2 regions of the Pseudoalteromonas sp. Ld20 genome follow, and region 1 is predicted to be linked to the other one. Evidence: predicted binding sites of a transcription regulator. Region 1 holds the regulator's gene; the other holds the start of a gene.
The links. Region 1 encodes ArgR, which controls arginine synthesis, uptake and breakdown. Its sites were predicted from a motif close to ANTGAATANNTATTCANT; they were not measured.

Region 1 (8,155 bases):
AAAGAGGGATTGTGTGATATCGCGTTAGGTAACAGTTACTACTTTGGTAAGATGATTGAAGACCCAGCACAAAAACCATGGGCAGATGCTGTACATATAAACTTCCCAAATCAAGATAATAGAGGCTCACATATCAATGTTTCTGGTGTAGTTATGACTAAGTACGCTAAAAACTCTGAAAATGCCTTGAAACTTATAGAGTTTATGACCGACAATAAGGCACAGAATACATATGCGTCGGTTAATATGGAATATCCGGTTAAACCTGGCGTTGAATTATCAAGTTTAGTTGCGTCTTGGGGAAGCTTTAAGGAAGATAGCTTGCCACTTGATGAAATTAGCAAATATCGTCCGTTAGCGCTTAAGCTAATAGATGAGGTGAAGTTCGATCTTTAATGAGTTTTAAATTTTCGTTGTCGCGATGGCAATCTTTCGCGTGGGTTATTGGCACCGTGCTAGTAACCCCGCTGTGTTTTCTTCTTTTTGAATCTCTACAGGGGGATTCAGAGGTGTTTAGTCACCTCTGGGAAACCGTGTTATGGGATTACATCCGCAATACTTTGGTGCTTATTTTTGGAGTGGCTGTTGTCAGCTGTGCGATTGCACTCCCGCTTGGTTGGTTAACGGCTTATTGTGATTTCCCCGGACGAAAGCAGTTTGAATGGGCACTAATGCTCCCTCTTGCGATGCCAACGTACATTATTGCTTATGTATATACTGATTTGTTTGATTATGCCGGACCTGTGCAAATAGCGCTGCGTGATTGGTTTAATTGGCAGTCCCCAGACGACTACTGGTTTTTTGATATTCGTACCTTACCCGGCGCGATTATGATGATTGCTTTAGTGCTTTATCCTTACCTTTATTTGATTTTTAAAACAGCGTTGCGTGAGCAGTCATTTAAATTAGTGCAAGCAAGTCAATTGATGGGTCTATCACCTAGGCAAAGTTTTTTTAAAGTGAGCTTGCCGCTTGCTCGTGGTGCTATTGTCGCCGCTCTTGCACTTATAAGTATGGAGACAATGGCTGATTTTGCTACTGTTAACTACTTTGCTGTGAGCACTTTAACAACGGCTGTGTATGACACATGGCTAGGGTATTACTCACTAACTGCGGCTGCAAAAATTTCAGGCATTATGCTGCTTATTTTATTTATTGCTCTGATGATGGAGCGCTTTAGCCGTCGCAATCAAGCCGTATTTGAGCGCCAATCAGGGGTTAATAGTGATGCACTATATAGCCTTAAAGGGAAGCATGCCTGGTGTGCAACTACATTTTGTTGTGTGGTTTTGTTTTTTGCGTTTTTACTGCCTGTGGCAGTGTTGGTAGGTTATGCCATTTCGTATGCTGAACAAGCATGGAGTGATCAGTTTTTCCTTTATGCATGGCAGAGCTTTAAGGTGGCAGCTATTGTTAGCATCATTACCATCGGCTTGAGTTTGTTAGTGGTTTTTTATCAGCGAATAGCGAAGCAACAGTACCCGTTAATACCTGGGCGCTTAGCGAGTACCGGGTATGCTTTACCAGGTACCGTACTTGCAATTGCAGTACTATTACCCCTAACTTTATTAGATGATAAATTAAATGCGTGGTTAGAGCCGCTTGGGGTTGTGCCAGGACTGTTATTAAGTGGCACTTTGTTTGCAATTATATTTGCATACGTTGTACGCTTTTATGCCATTGCCCATGGTGCAATAGAATCCAGTTTTATGCGCATTAGCCCATCGCTTGATATGGCGAGTCAATCCATGGGGCAAAGCCAAGGTAAAACTCTGCGCAAGGTACATATACCGTTGTTACGTCGTGGTATTTTAACCGCAGGGTTACTAGTATTTATTGAATGCATGAAAGAGTTACCAGCCGCTTTATTATTAAGGCCTTTTAATTTTGAAACATTAGCAACACATGTATTCCAATACGTTAGTGATGAGCAATTAGAGTTGGCTTCTATTTCAGCGTTATCGATAGTCGTAGTAGGGTTAATTCCTTTGTATTTTGTTAATCGCTCAATGGAGCAACGTAGTTAAATGAGCAGTTTAGTCTTAGATAATTTATCGTATCAGTATAACGGCACCGCAGTGATTGAAAATCTAGATTTAACTGTCGCCAAAGATGAGATCGTTTGTTTGCTTGGTGCAAGTGGTTGTGGAAAGACCACGACATTAAAAGCAATAGCAGGGTTAATAGAAGCCAAGCAAGGTAAAGTCTTTATTGATGGTAAGTTGGTAAGTGATGAGCAGTTATTTTTGGCGCCAGAGTATCGTAATATCGGTATGATGTTTCAAGATTATGCATTGTTCCCACATTTAACAGTGGCTGATAATATTGCATTTGGGTTAGCTAAAATGCCAAAAGCACAAAAGCAGCAACGTGTTGATGAAATGCTTGAATTGGTGCATTTAATTGGTTGTGCTAAACGTTTTCCACACCAATTGTCTGGCGGCCAGCAGCAGCGAGTCGCGATTGCGAGGGCACTCGCTTATAAACCTAGTTTATTATTATTAGATGAACCATTTTCAAATATTGATACCCAAGTACGATTTGAATTAATTGCTGATATCCGTCGTATTATTAAAGCGCAGCGCGTGTCTGCAGTATTTGTTACACACTCAAAAGAGGAAGCATTTGCATTCTCTGACACTTTGGCGGTGATGCATCGCGGAAAAATTGCTCAACAGGGCACCGCTGAGCAACTTTTTAGCTCTCCGAGTTCAAAGGTGGTTGCAGAGTTTCTAGGTCAAGGCATATACTTGGACGCAGAAGCATTAACGGCAACTGAATATAATACTGCATACGGGCGTGTTGAATCATTTGCTGCACGAGGTTCTCAGGCTCAACTAGGTCAGATATATATTCGCCCACATCACCTTTTATTAACCGCGGTTTCAATAGGTGAGGAGGGTATTAATACAGTAACTATTATCAATAGTCGCTTTATTGGCTCCCATTATGTTTATAAAGTAATGATTGCACAGCAAGAAATAGAAGTTGCAGCTCAATTAGACCAGTCATTTAAAGAGAATGATCAGGTTACAATAAAAATAAAACCGCACACGGTAAACTTTTTCGCTAGTTAGAGTAGTGACTTTTTATTTTAAAGCAAAAGCGCCGTGTATGAGACTTTGAGTTAAGGAAATACCATGGCGCAAGCGCAATCGGGGATTTGTGCTGAGGCAAACCTACACGGTTTGCATTTATTTTTTAATGTATTTGATGGTCATGACGAGTCATTGCGTAAAAAATTAAAGCGAGTCAGTGTGATTCAAGACGAGTTCGCTGATCAATTTTCAGAATCTATGCTCTCAAGCCTTGTGGCTGTAGGCGCGCAGTATTGGCCACATGTTTTACCTGAGTTCATTCCAAGCCAACTACAAAGCTTTCCTAATATTACGCATAATGATCATGTTATGGGGGCACAGCCGTTCGATTTATTTGTACAAATTCGTTCAGATAGAGAAGACGTAAACCATTTGTTCGCATTACAAATACTTAAATTGTTTGCCCCTGATGTTGAGCTTGTTGAGCAAGTACGTAATTTTCGCTTTTTAGATGGGCGCGACTTTAATGGTTTTATACTCGGGGGGGATACCCCCCATGGTCGTCAAAAGCGAATCACGGCTTTAGTTAGCAGGCCGGGGCACTTTGAAGATCAAGGTAGTTATATCCATGTGCAGCGTTATAAGCATGATTTGAGTGTATGGCAGCATCTATCATTACATGAACAAGAGCAAATAATGGGGCGTACGCGATTAGATAACACGCTGATCATACCACCGTTAGAAACCAGTCATGCAGTACGAACTGAACTTAAAGATGAGCAAGGTCAAGCGTTGCTTCTCAATCAAAGCATGCCTTACGGTGATGTAAATGAGCAAGGTGTATTAGCAATAAGCTGCGGCGCATTTGGCTCGGTGTTCGAGCAGGTGTTACGTAGCCGTTTAGGGCAGGGCGAATGCTATGACCATTGGCTTGATTTTACACAAGCTGATATGGGGTCGGCATTCTTTGCCCCGTCAATTAACTTTTTAAAGCAGCTTTAAACCGTATCAAATAAAAGACGAACACGCTCAAGGGTTACATCAATTTCTGAAATTTTAGCTGGGGCAATAAAAATAGTGTCGTCTCCGGCAATTGTACCCAAAACACCATCTGCTTTACCTAATGAATCGAGTAAGCGAGCAATTAATTGTGCAGCACCTGGGCTGGTGCGAATAATGATCATCATCTCATTATGCATAATATCAATCACTAATTGGCGCAATGGGCTTTTTGCTGTAGGTACACCCATTTCAGCTGGTAGGCAATATACCATCTCTTGTTTTGCATTGCGTGTGCGTACGGCGCCAAATTTACTCAACATGCGCGATACTTTACTCTGGCTGATATTATCAAAACCTTGCTCTTTTAGAGCGTCTACGATTTCGCCTTGAGAACCAAAATTCTCTTCTTTTAAAAGTGATTTAAAGGCTTTCACCAGTGCTTCTTGTTTATCATGTGGTTGCATGTTGCTGTTCTGCTCTTGTTATTTGATGAGCTAAATTCTACACAAAAATGAATATTTATGCAGTAGTTGTTTGTCGTATGCGCTTTGTAAACAAGAAAGTTTACAACTATGGTCGAAATTATATGCAAAATAAGCAGGATAAATTTGTCTTTAGGCATTAATTTCATTATCTTTAGAGCCACAAATATTTCCCTATCTCAAATTACGGAGAATTCCAATGAAAGTTGCTGTATTAGGTGCTGCAGGCGGTATCGGCCAAGCGTTGTCTTTATTATTAAAAACAGGTTTACCAGCTGGTTCTGAATTATCACTTTATGATGTTGCTCCAGTTGTTCCTGGTGTTGCTGTTGACCTTTCTCACATCCCAACAGATGTTAAAGTTGCTGGTTTTGGTGCTGACGCACTTGACCAAGCGTTAACGGGTTGTGATATCGTGCTTATCCCTGCGGGTATGCCACGTAAGCCTGGTATGGACCGTGCTGATTTATTCAACGTAAATGCGGGTATCATCAAAACATTAGCAGAAGGCATTGTTGCTAATTGTCCTACCGCACTTGTGGGTATTATTACAAACCCAGTAAATGGCACTGTGCCAATTGTTGCTGAAGTTTTCAAAAAAGCAGGTACTTACGATGCTAAGCGTGTTTTCGGTATCACTACTTTAGATGTGATCCGTTCTGAAGCGTTCGTAGCTGAGCTTAAAGGTGTTGATGTTGCAACTGTGAAAGTACCAGTAATTGGTGGTCACTCAGGCACAACTATTCTTCCTCTTTTATCTCAAGTTGAAGGTGTTAGCTTTACTGATGAAGAAGTTGCAGCACTTACTCCACGTATCCAAAATGCAGGTACTGAAGTAGTAAATGCTAAAGCTGGCGGTGGTTCTGCTACATTATCAATGGGTGCTGCTGCAGCACGTTTTTGTATGTCTTTAGTTAAAGGCCTACAAGGTGAAGACGTTGTAGATTATGCATACGTTGCAGTTGAAAATGGCGATGCAGAATACTTCGCTCATCCAGTACGTTTAGGTAAAAATGGCGTAGAAGAGATTCTTTCTTACGGCGAACTAAGCGCGTTTGAGCTACAAGCTAAAAACGATATGCTTGATACGCTGAAAAAAGACATCCAAGAAGGTGTTGATTTCATCAACGCTTAACCTTGCTTATATCGCCAGCTGTTGGCGGTAATAAAAAAGCCTGCAATTGCAGGCTTTTTTGTGCTCGAAATCAAATCGTTAATTTTAGTGACTACGATCAACAGCAATACGGGCTAGGCTAACTAAGGCTTCTTTATAAGGCGAATCAGCTAACACAGATAAACAAGCAATGGCTTTATCTGCTTCTTCGTTTGCTTTATTCATGGTGAACTCGAGTGCATTTGTTTCATTTAGCGTATTGAGTATTGCGTCTAAGTGCTCCATACCATTACTGTGCTCAATTGCATCACGAATTAGCTGAACCTGTTCAGCATTACCTTGTTGCATAGCATAGATAAGTGGCAGGGTTGGTTTACCTTCAGCTAAATCATCACCAATGTTTTTACCTAACTGATCTGCATCTGCATTGTAATCAAGTACATCATCAACCAATTGAAAAGCAGTACCTAAATGCATCCCGTATAAATTGAGTGCTTTAAGTGTTTTTTCATTTTGTTCAGTAATGACTGCAGCAAGCCCTGTAGCAGCTTCGAATAACTTAGCTGTCTTAGAGTAAATAACCTGCATATAACTGTCTTCAGTGGTGTCAGGGTCATTGCAGTTCATTAATTGCAGCACTTCACCTTCAGCAATCACGTTCGTTGCATCGGCAAGTATTTGCATTACCTGCATTTTACCAATCCCGACCATAAGCTGAAATGAGCGAGTGTAGATAAAGTCGCCGACCAATACGCTTGCAGCATTACCAAATTCAGCATTTGCTGTTGGTGTGCCGCGACGTAGGTTTGACTCATCAACAACATCGTCATGAAGCAGTGTTGCAGTGTGAATAAATTCAACAATGGTTGCTAAGGTGATATGGTCTTTGCCTTCATAGCCAAGTGCTTTGGCCGCTAAAATAGCTAACATAGGACGAACGCGTTTGCCGCCACTGTTAACAATATATAAGCCAAGCTGATTGACAAGTGCCACATCTGAGCGCATTTGCGCATATATAAGTTGATTGACGTTATTCATATCGTTTTCGATTAACGCCTGGATAGCTTTTATATCCATTGATCTCCGAGCCAAATTTAATGGGTATACGCAGCCGATTGTACAACAAAAAACGCGCTTGCTCGATATTTTGTGACAATTCCCTGAAAAAACACGTTTAAGCAGCTTAATTTAGCCTTAATTAGCCAACTTAACTTTTTATTTTTTTTAAGTTGGCTTAATTCATCGTGGATGTTTTTTATTCATGACGTCTGTTTGCCTACTCTGTAACTTATTTGTCATTCGGTGTTAAAAAGCGCTTGGCATAACGTCAATTTAATATAAAATAGGGGAAAATATTGAATTGCTCTCAATGCAGCTATTTTTTATTCATTTAATTAATAAACGGGCTTGCTAGTTTTTGCACATTAGCGTAAACTTCGCGCCCTATTGAAGAATATTTTAGTTGCGTCGATTTGAGGGCGCACAGACGGAGTTAATTATGTACGCGGTTTTCCAAAGTGGTGGTAAACAGCACCGTGTGACTGAAGGTCAAACAATTCGTCTTGAGAAATTAGACGTTGAGACTGGTGCAGCAGTTGAATTTGATTCAGTACTTTTAGTTGCTGATGGTGAGAAAATCGAGATCGGTGTACCGTTCGTAAACGGTGGTAAAGTAACAGCTGAGGTTGTTTCACATGGTCGCGGTGAGAAGATTAAGGTTGTTAAATTTAGACGCCGTAAGCATTCTCGTAAGCAAATGGGCCATCGTCAATGGTTCACAGAAGTTAAAATCACTGGCATTAGCGCTTAATTAGAGGTACTTAGAAATGGCACATAAAAAAGCAGCTGGTAGTACTCGTAACGGTCGCGATTCAGAAAGCAAACGCCTTGGCGTTAAGCGTTTTGGTGGCGAATCAGTTCTAGCGGGTAGCATCATTGTTCGTCAACGTGGAACTAAATTCCATGCTGGCACAAACGCAGGTATCGGTAAAGACCACACTATCTTCGCAAAAGCAGATGGTAAAGTTCAGTTTGAACAAAAAGGTCCTTTAAACCGTAAATACATAAGCATCGTATCTGAGTAATCAGAATCGGTTCTTAAAAAACCCCGCCTTTGCGGGGTTTTTTGTTTTAAGTCTTAAGAATATATCCCCAAGTGTTTTTATCACATAGTGTGCTCTATAGGCCACTTGGGTATATAATAGAGTTATTAACAAGCCAATCCTAAAGTGAGTAATCATGAAGTTTGTAGATGAAGTAGAAATTCGCGCAGAAGCTGGCGACGGTGGCAGTGGTATCGTGTCTTTCCGTCGTGAAAAATATGTCCCAGATGGTGGACCAGACGGCGGTGACGGTGGAGATGGTGGTAGTGTTTATCTACAAGCTGATGAAAACTTAAATACCCTGATCGATTATCAGTTTGAGCGTTTTCATCGAGCTGAGCGTGGTACAAATGGTCGCAGCCGTAACTGTACGGGTAAAAAGGCTGACGACTTATATGTGATGGTGCCAGTGGGTAC
Region 2 (8,155 bases), on a different contig from region 1:
TTGTAGCGAATGGTTTATTATTAGATGTATTACACCGTATTAATAGTTTTGGGATCCGATTAGCTAAGCTTGATGTACGTCAAGATTCATCACGTCATAGCGATGTTTTTTCAGAGTTAACACGTTACTTGGGTCTGGGTGATTACAATCAATGGCAAGAAGAAGATAAGCAAGCCTTTTTATTGGCTGAGCTTAACTCTCGCCGCCCACTTATCCCTAAACATTGGCAACCAAGCGCAGATGTTAAAGAAGTGCTCGATACCTTTGATGTAATAGCACAACAAGATGCGTCAACATTTGGTTTATACGTGATTTCAATGGCACGTACAGCATCAGATGTGCTGGCGGTACAGTTATTATTAAAAGAAAGTGGCTGTGGTTTTAAACTGCCAGTTGCGCCGTTATTTGAAACCTTAGATGATTTAAACGCCGGGCACAGTGTTATAACGCAATTACTGGATAATAATTGGTATCGTGGTCAAGCTGAGGGTGTGCAAAACGTCATGATCGGTTATTCAGATTCAGCTAAAGACGCTGGTATGATGGCAGCGGGTTGGGCTCAATATGAAGCAATGGATAAACTTGTACAATTAGCGCAGCAACGCGGTATTGAACTGGTGTTGTTTCATGGTCGTGGTGGTACGGTGGGTCGTGGTGGTGCACCTGCAGCGCAAGCACTTCGTTCACAACCGCCAGGATCACTCAAAGGTGGCCTGCGTGTAACTGAGCAAGGTGAAATGATCCGCTTTAAATTTGGTTTGCCTAATGTGGCATTACAAAGTTTAAATATATACGCGGGTGCAGTGCTTGAAAGTAACTTATTACCGCCGCCAGAACCTAAAGATAAATGGCGTGACGTGATGGCATTGATCAGCGAAAAATCATGTGAACATTATCGTAATGTGGTTCGTCATGATGACAATTTCGTGCCGTATTTTAGAATGGCAACACCTGAGCAAGAGCTATCTAAATTACCGCTAGGTTCAAGGCCTGCTAAACGAAACCCACATGGTGGCGTTGAAAGCTTACGTGCTATTCCGTGGATATTTGCATGGAGTCAAAACCGTCTAATGCTGCCAGCATGGTTAGGTGCATTAACAGGGCTACAGGCAGCACTTGAAAAGCATGGCATAGAGACGCTTAATGAAATGAGTCAACAATGGCCATTTTTCAGAGCGCGTCTAGAAATGCTCGAAATGGTGTTTAGTAAGGCTGACTGCTGGTTAAGCGCGCATTATGACGATGCGTTAGTTGAGACACAATACAAACCTCTTGGTGTGACGTTACGCCAAGAGCTAAAACAAGCCATTGAATTAGTTCAATCATTAAGCCCACAACAAAGCTTATTGGCAGATCAGCCATGGATCAAAGAATCTATCAATTTGCGTAATCCGTACACCGATCCACTTAATGTATTACAAGTTGAGCTATTAAAACGCTCTCGTGAAGCTGCGCAAGGTAGCTCCGGTGATATTGATAATGCACTAATGATCACTATGACGGGCATTGCCGCCGGTATGCGTAATACGGGTTAGATAGCGTTAACTTAGGGTTTATATTACATCGTCTCAACTGGCCCATTGAGAGGCAATACAATTTTAAAACATGCGCCTAGCTTACACGGCTCGGCGCATATATTACCATTTAATGATTGCTTTACTGCGTTAAACACAATATTTAAACCCAGTCCTAAGTGGTTTCCCCCCATATTTGTTGAATAAAATGGAGTGAAAATATCTTTGAGTATTTTATCATCAATGCCGCTGCCATTATCTTGAAATATAATCACAGCATGATTGTTAACTACACTTATTTCTATTGTGATTAACGCATTATCAGTGTGTACAAAACCATGCTCGTAAGCATTAATGATCAATGTTTTAATAACATCAGAAACAATTGATGGATAAGTAGGAATAGAGACTTCGGTGCCTATCACGTTAAAACTAATATGTTTTTTAAAGTGATTTTGTAATGTGGTCACTCTATCTGTAATAAACGTTTTAAGTGGGATTACTCGCATTGGTATATCGGGTGCAATCGAGACACTTAATGCTTTGAACTCTTCAACAATATTTGCTAAGCGGTTTATATTATTGATCACAAAATCTTTTGCTTCGTTCGTTTCTTGAATAAATTTACTAAAGTCGTTGCTGCTGAGTGTTTTTTCATTGAATTTCTGACTCAATCGTTTTAGATTTTCTTCGATCAAAGAACTGGCCGTCGCAGCTGTGCCAATAGGGGTATTTAATTGATGTGCAAGCCCGGTGACTAACACTGTTAATGCGGCTATTTTCTCAGCTTCTAATAATTGCGATTGAGTTTTATGAAGTTCATCGAGTGTTTTAGCTAAGCGTTGCTCACGCTTATGAATATTATGTACAGCAAAAAAAGAGCCGAACAATATCACTAACAACGAAATAGTAATTGCTATAGACAATTCTTGAAACGCTTTAGCTTTTGTTTCTTTGAGTTGTTTTGTACGAGTTAACTCGGTTATTTCTACTTCCTTACTACTTGAGTCAGCTTCGGCGAGTGCCTTGGCTAAGTTAACATCACTTTGCTGTTTCACTAATTGAGTATGCGCATTAGTATGCTTTTTATATGCATTAATTGATTGTTTATAAAGGCTTTGAGATTCAAGGAAACTTGACTGAAATTTATAAACACGAGATACAAATAGTAAATTACTTTGTTTATTTATACTCGCAATCACTAACGCTAGGGTTGTATTTGCTTTATTTAGATCACCCATATCAGCATATATTTGTGCAATAAAAAAATGAGCTTGTGATATTTTTTCAGGCAAACCTTGTTGCTGAAAAATACTGAGGGCTTTTTCGTAATGCTGCTTGGCAAGTGGGTAGTCATTATTTGCTTGTTCAATCTCACCGAGTAATAAATATGCTTCAGCTAAGTAGTATTTAAAATCATTGTCTTGTAACTTAATAATAATATTTAAAGCTAGCGTTTTTGCTTCTGCATACTGTTGTTTGGCAATTAATGTATTAATTAAATTGATCGTCGAAATTGAGATGCTTAATGGGTTTTTTAATGCGGTGGCATAATCGAGGTACTTCCTGTAAATATCCTCTGCTTCATCGAGACGTCCAAGTTGTAAATATACTTCAGCTAAGTTGTTAAGTGTTTGCTGGGCTAAATTTTTGTTATCTTTTTTAGTGTGTTCAAGCGCCTTTAAAAAATGCTCTATAGCAAGTTGATACATGCCTAATTGTGTGTAAATACCGCCAGAAATATTATAGTACCCATAAATTAAGCTCGGTTTATCTGACCGTTGAACCAGATTTTTATACAGGACTAAAGTGCGCATTGCCTCTTCAAATTGCTTGGCTTCGAGTTCAAACCATGCTTTGTAATTAAGCATTACAATTTTTTGAGTTGGATTTAACTCGTCATTATTGAGAATGTTTTTTAATTGTGTAAGTGCTTCGGTGGGGTTTTTTGCGTAACTGGCGCGAAGATCCACGCGTAATTCTTCAAACGATCTATTAGTGTAGGACTGAGCGAAAGCAGATACAGAACTTAGGCTATATAAAATGACAAGTAACACAACACGAAGCATATAACTTCCTTTTAACTGCATGAGTGACGATATAAAATATTCTTTAATTATAAGTGAAAAAGTAGCTCAGTTGTGTATGATTTTTACCTTTTTTGTAGTCTTTGCTAATACTTTAATCTGTTTCTATCGAATGGACTGACCAGTTAGGATGATAATGATTGACGGCGGCGAAGAAAAAACTACAATGACTCACCTCCTTGAATGAGAGTTTATCTTATTCTCTTTTACTTAACTGACAGAGCCGTTTAATGTCTAATGTTTCTACTTGTATTACTTATGATGCGTCGACATCATTAATAATGATGACATTACGAGGGACTGCAAATGCACAGGATGTGATTACTTTTTATCAAATAGCAGAGCAATATATTGGCATCTATAAATGTAATAAATTATTGGTAGATGTATCTGAATTAAAACACGATTTTCCTGCAAGTGACTTACTTAGCATTATGCCTGCGATTTCAAGCTGGCTTAAACACTGTTTTATAGCTCGCATTGTTAGTTTTGATGGTTTTATGCATGATTTATTTTTGCAAAAAGCGAAACGTTTTGAAATAACGGCTGAGAATTTTGAGTGTTTTCGTAGTGCAAAGCACTGGCTTGAAAATCAGCCTAGCAATTAGGCCTGTAACATTTTACACTGTGTAGCCATTAAATAAGAATAAATTGTTTATGACTGCATCAACGTCTTCTGTATTAAAAGATTCATTAAATAAAACCACATTTTCATTTGATGAATCGCAGCGCACAGCATTGTTCAATCAAGTTAAAACACAGCATGGATTGCTGTTTGCTGCTGACATTAAAGCGCTTTGCGCTCAATATACAATTACACATGATGAGCTTTTACGTGCATGTTTGCCGGTAGCCTCATTGTTTGCTGTAGCACCGATTTCTCACTTTTTGGTTGGTGCTGTTGTTGTTGGTATTGATTGTGATGATGCTATAAATTTTTACTTTGGTGCTAATGTTGAATTCGCCAAACAACCATTGAGCTTGGTGGTACATGCCGAGCAATCGGCGATAAACAACGCATGGCTTAAAGGTGCACAAACAATTGTGCAAATAGCAATAAGTGATGCACCTTGTGGCTATTGTCGTCAGTTTATGAATGAGCTTGCCGATGCAGAAAAGTTTGATATTTTGTTACCTGATCAGCAATTTAAATTAAACCAATTATTACCACATGCATTTGGTCCAAAAGATTTAGGTAATAATTACAGCCTATTTAATCCAGCCCCACAAACGCAGACTTTTGAGGCTAACGCTGATATTGATACTGCGCTTACTAAGCTTGCTTTAACAGCTTATGTCCCTTATACGGCTAATTACAGCGCTGTGAAAATTACAACGTTTGATAATGGCTGCTTCTATGGCTGTTATGCTGAAAATGCAGCCTATAGCCCAAGTTTAGCACCACTACAAAGTGCAATTAGCCAGTTGCATTTAGCGGGCTTAAGTATGAATGACACAACAGTGAAAAGTATTGAGTTGCTACAAACTAAGGGAGTGGAAAATCAGTTACACGTAAGTGAATCAGTACTGGCAAGTTATAGTAACTTACCAGCGTTGATTGCATATAGTTTAGCGCTTATAAAGACCTGTTAAGCAAGAAGTATTTTTGCAGCCTCGATAACCACGGCGACTGATTTCTTCTCGATTTCGCCGTGATCAACATTTGGTATTTCCTGGCGAGTACGGTTCACTAATACACCAGCTACACAAGCCGCTTTTAAACCAAGTGCTGCACACATAGTAAATAAGGTTGCTGATTCCATTTCATAATTCATTACACCTAGTTTTTGCCATTCTTCACAACTACCTTGAAATGCTTTTGGCACATAACCAGAATACGTATCGTAACGTTCTTGGCCTGGGTAAAAGGTATCGCTTGATGCTGTAATACCAATGTGAAAATCAATCCCTAAATTGCCACAGGCATTAACCATTGCTTGAGTTGCAAAAAAATCAGATACAGCAGGGTAGCTAAGAGGAGCAAAGTGTTGACTGGCACCATCTAAACGCACAGATGCTTGGCTAATTAATATGTCCCCTTCATTTATATGTGGTTGGATCGCGCCAGTTGTCCCTATACGCAAGAATGTACCTACACCTAGTTGGGCCAGTTCTTCAACTGCAATAGATGTTGAAGGTCCACCAATACCTGTGGAACAAATTACCACTGAATGGCCATTTAATTGCCCTAAATAAACATGGAACTCACGAGTTTGAGCAAGGCATGTGGGGTTTTCAAGGAACGTTGAAATACGTGCTGCGCGATCTGGATCGCCAGGAACGATTGCTAATGTTGCGCCTTGAAGATCATCGCGAGAGAGTCCTAAGTGAAATACCTTTTCCATAACGGGGCCTTATTATTACTTTTGTTGATAACGTAAGTGGTAACGTTAACTTACAGAGTTATAGTCAATTTAGCATAATTACTACAATACCGAGCACTGTACAGGACGGATGTCCGTTTTATAAAATAATGCTTTATTCAGTGCATTTGAATATTCAAGCACTTAACAATATTGTGATAAACCAGCGGTTGTTGACTTGTATTAGCAGACACTATATCTATCTTAATTAGTACTAAATTTTAATTTATCCGGTGTATGAAAATTTATATAACATATTGTTATATAAATGGTTAATTATTTCTATTGTTTGGTCTATAAAAAACAGTCAGCCTTAAATTTGACCATTCAAAAACAAGATGAATCTTTTATTATATTTATTTTCTGCAGCGCCTTTTGCATAACTACGCAAAAATACCAAGTAAGGAATCGTGATGAGCACACAATGGCACACATTTAAAAGTAAAGTTGAACACTGTTTATGTCCACCGGGTGATGGTGTATTTACGGTCAATACAGCACAAGAAAGAAAAGCAGCACTGCGTAATAAATTGTATGGCCAAACTGATAATGTTGATGTGCTATGGCGTGACTCGTTAATTAATCTACCAGAAAGTGAGCATAAGGCAGTTATGCTTGGAATTAGTTCAGATTGTGGTGGTGGGATTTTGCGTGGAGCAAATTGGGGACCATTGTTTTTGCGTTCAGCATTAATTGATCAGCAGCCTCAAGCTAAATCATTCGATTTAGGTGATGTGCGTGTGATCCCACATTTATTGCATGATAAGTACCTAAATGAAGCGACAATTAGTAACTGTCAAAAGGCATTATACGATAACCCAAGCAGTGAATATTATGTCAGCCCATTGTCAATCACTGAAGATGTGTGCGATAGCTTTTACGCAACCTTTACAGATAAAGGAATTTTTGGCATCGGTGGCGATCATTCAATTAGTTACCCGTTAACAAAAGCGTATTTAAAAGCAAAACGCGCGCAAGGTAAACGCACCGCTATTATTCATTTTGATGCCCACACAGATTTACTCGTTGAACGTTTAGGCATTGATTTATGTTTTGGTTCATGGTGTACGCATATTTTAGAATTTTTACCAGCGCCGCATCACCTTATCCAATTTGGTATTCGTTCAAGTGGTAAACCAAAGGAACACTGGGAATCAACGTTTGGTGTTAAACAGCATTGGGCACATGAAATTATTGAACGTGGCGCGCAGGCAATTGCATCGGATGCGATTGCACAGCTAAAAGCAGATAACGTTGATGAGCTTTATGTTAGTTTTGATATTGATGCGCTAGATGAAGAATTTGCTTCAGCGACGGGCACACCAGAAGGCAATGGCTTAACGCCACAACATGCCCTCGATATTTTAGTCGCACTGGCGGATGAATTTCCAATTACAGGTGCTGATATGATGGAGATTGCCCCATTTACAGACAGTTCATTAGTTGGTCAATCAAGCTCAGACACAACGCTTAGGGAAGGTGCTAAAATCTCAGCATTTTTAATTAATGCAATGAATCGTTAAGTTTTATTCGGTACGCATTAAAAAACAGACCCTTTGTGGTCTGTTTTTATTCACATACCCGTAATTTGCCGCTATATTCAACTTATATAAAAGAATGATATAAAAAAAATCTGTGGGGCAACAGTGGCTAAATGGTGTTATTTTTTATTTATAATTATTAGTAATCAATGCGTAGCTAAATTACATGTAGTTACGGAAAACTTCCCGCCTGCCCAATACTTGGATGAAAACGATCGTTTAGTGGGTTATGTTGCCGATAAAGTACGCTTAGTACTTGATCAAGCAAAGATTGATTACACACTTTCAGTTAATAATTGGAGTACCGTATTTAATACAGCCTTAAGGGACCCCCAAACATGTATTTTCTCAGTCGTTCGTTCATCAGAACGAGAAAACAAGCTTTTTTGGGTCGCTGAAATAGCTGAATTAAAAACATATTTGTATGCACTTGATTCAAAAAATATTACGATCACTGAGCTCAATGACGCAAAAAAAATGAATGTCGCAGTACTAAAAGATAACTACAGTCATCAATATTTGCGTTCACAAGGCTTTGAAGATGGAAAAAACTTGATGCTGATTAATAGCTTCGATAACATATTTAAAATTATAAAAAACCGTAAAAGTAGTATTGATTTGGTTGTATTGCCGGAGCAACGTGTTCGTTA

Region 2: a site for ArgR is predicted at 6,339-6,356, ahead of ACJJVX_RS02085 (arginase family protein). Genes of this name have one in related genera too.

The regions. Positions count from the first base shown of each region.
Region 1 is NZ_JBISHB010000030.1:299,589-307,743, forward strand. Features, by position in the region: gene ACJJVX_RS07110 (Fe(3+) ABC transporter substrate-binding protein) at 1-396, shown strand, start outside; gene ACJJVX_RS07115 (ABC transporter permease) at 396-2,027, shown strand; gene ACJJVX_RS07120 (ABC transporter ATP-binding protein) at 2,028-3,077, shown strand; gene ACJJVX_RS07125 (Dyp-type peroxidase) at 3,141-4,040, shown strand; gene argR (transcriptional regulator ArgR) at 4,037-4,504, opposite strand; gene mdh (malate dehydrogenase) at 4,722-5,657, shown strand; gene ispB (octaprenyl diphosphate synthase) at 5,742-6,713, opposite strand; gene rplU (50S ribosomal protein L21) at 7,135-7,446, shown strand; gene rpmA (50S ribosomal protein L27) at 7,463-7,720, shown strand; gene cgtA (Obg family GTPase CgtA) at 7,875-8,155, shown strand, end outside.
Region 2 is NZ_JBISHB010000025.1:44,433-52,587, reverse strand. Features, by position in the region: gene ppc (phosphoenolpyruvate carboxylase) at 1-1,535, shown strand, start outside; gene ACJJVX_RS02105 (tetratricopeptide repeat protein) at 1,559-3,583, opposite strand; gene ACJJVX_RS02100 (hypothetical protein) at 3,832-4,209, shown strand; gene cdd (cytidine deaminase) at 4,259-5,194, shown strand; gene udp (uridine phosphorylase) at 5,191-5,946, opposite strand; gene ACJJVX_RS02085 (arginase family protein) at 6,378-7,487, shown strand; gene ACJJVX_RS02080 (ABC transporter substrate-binding protein) at 7,611-8,155, shown strand, end outside.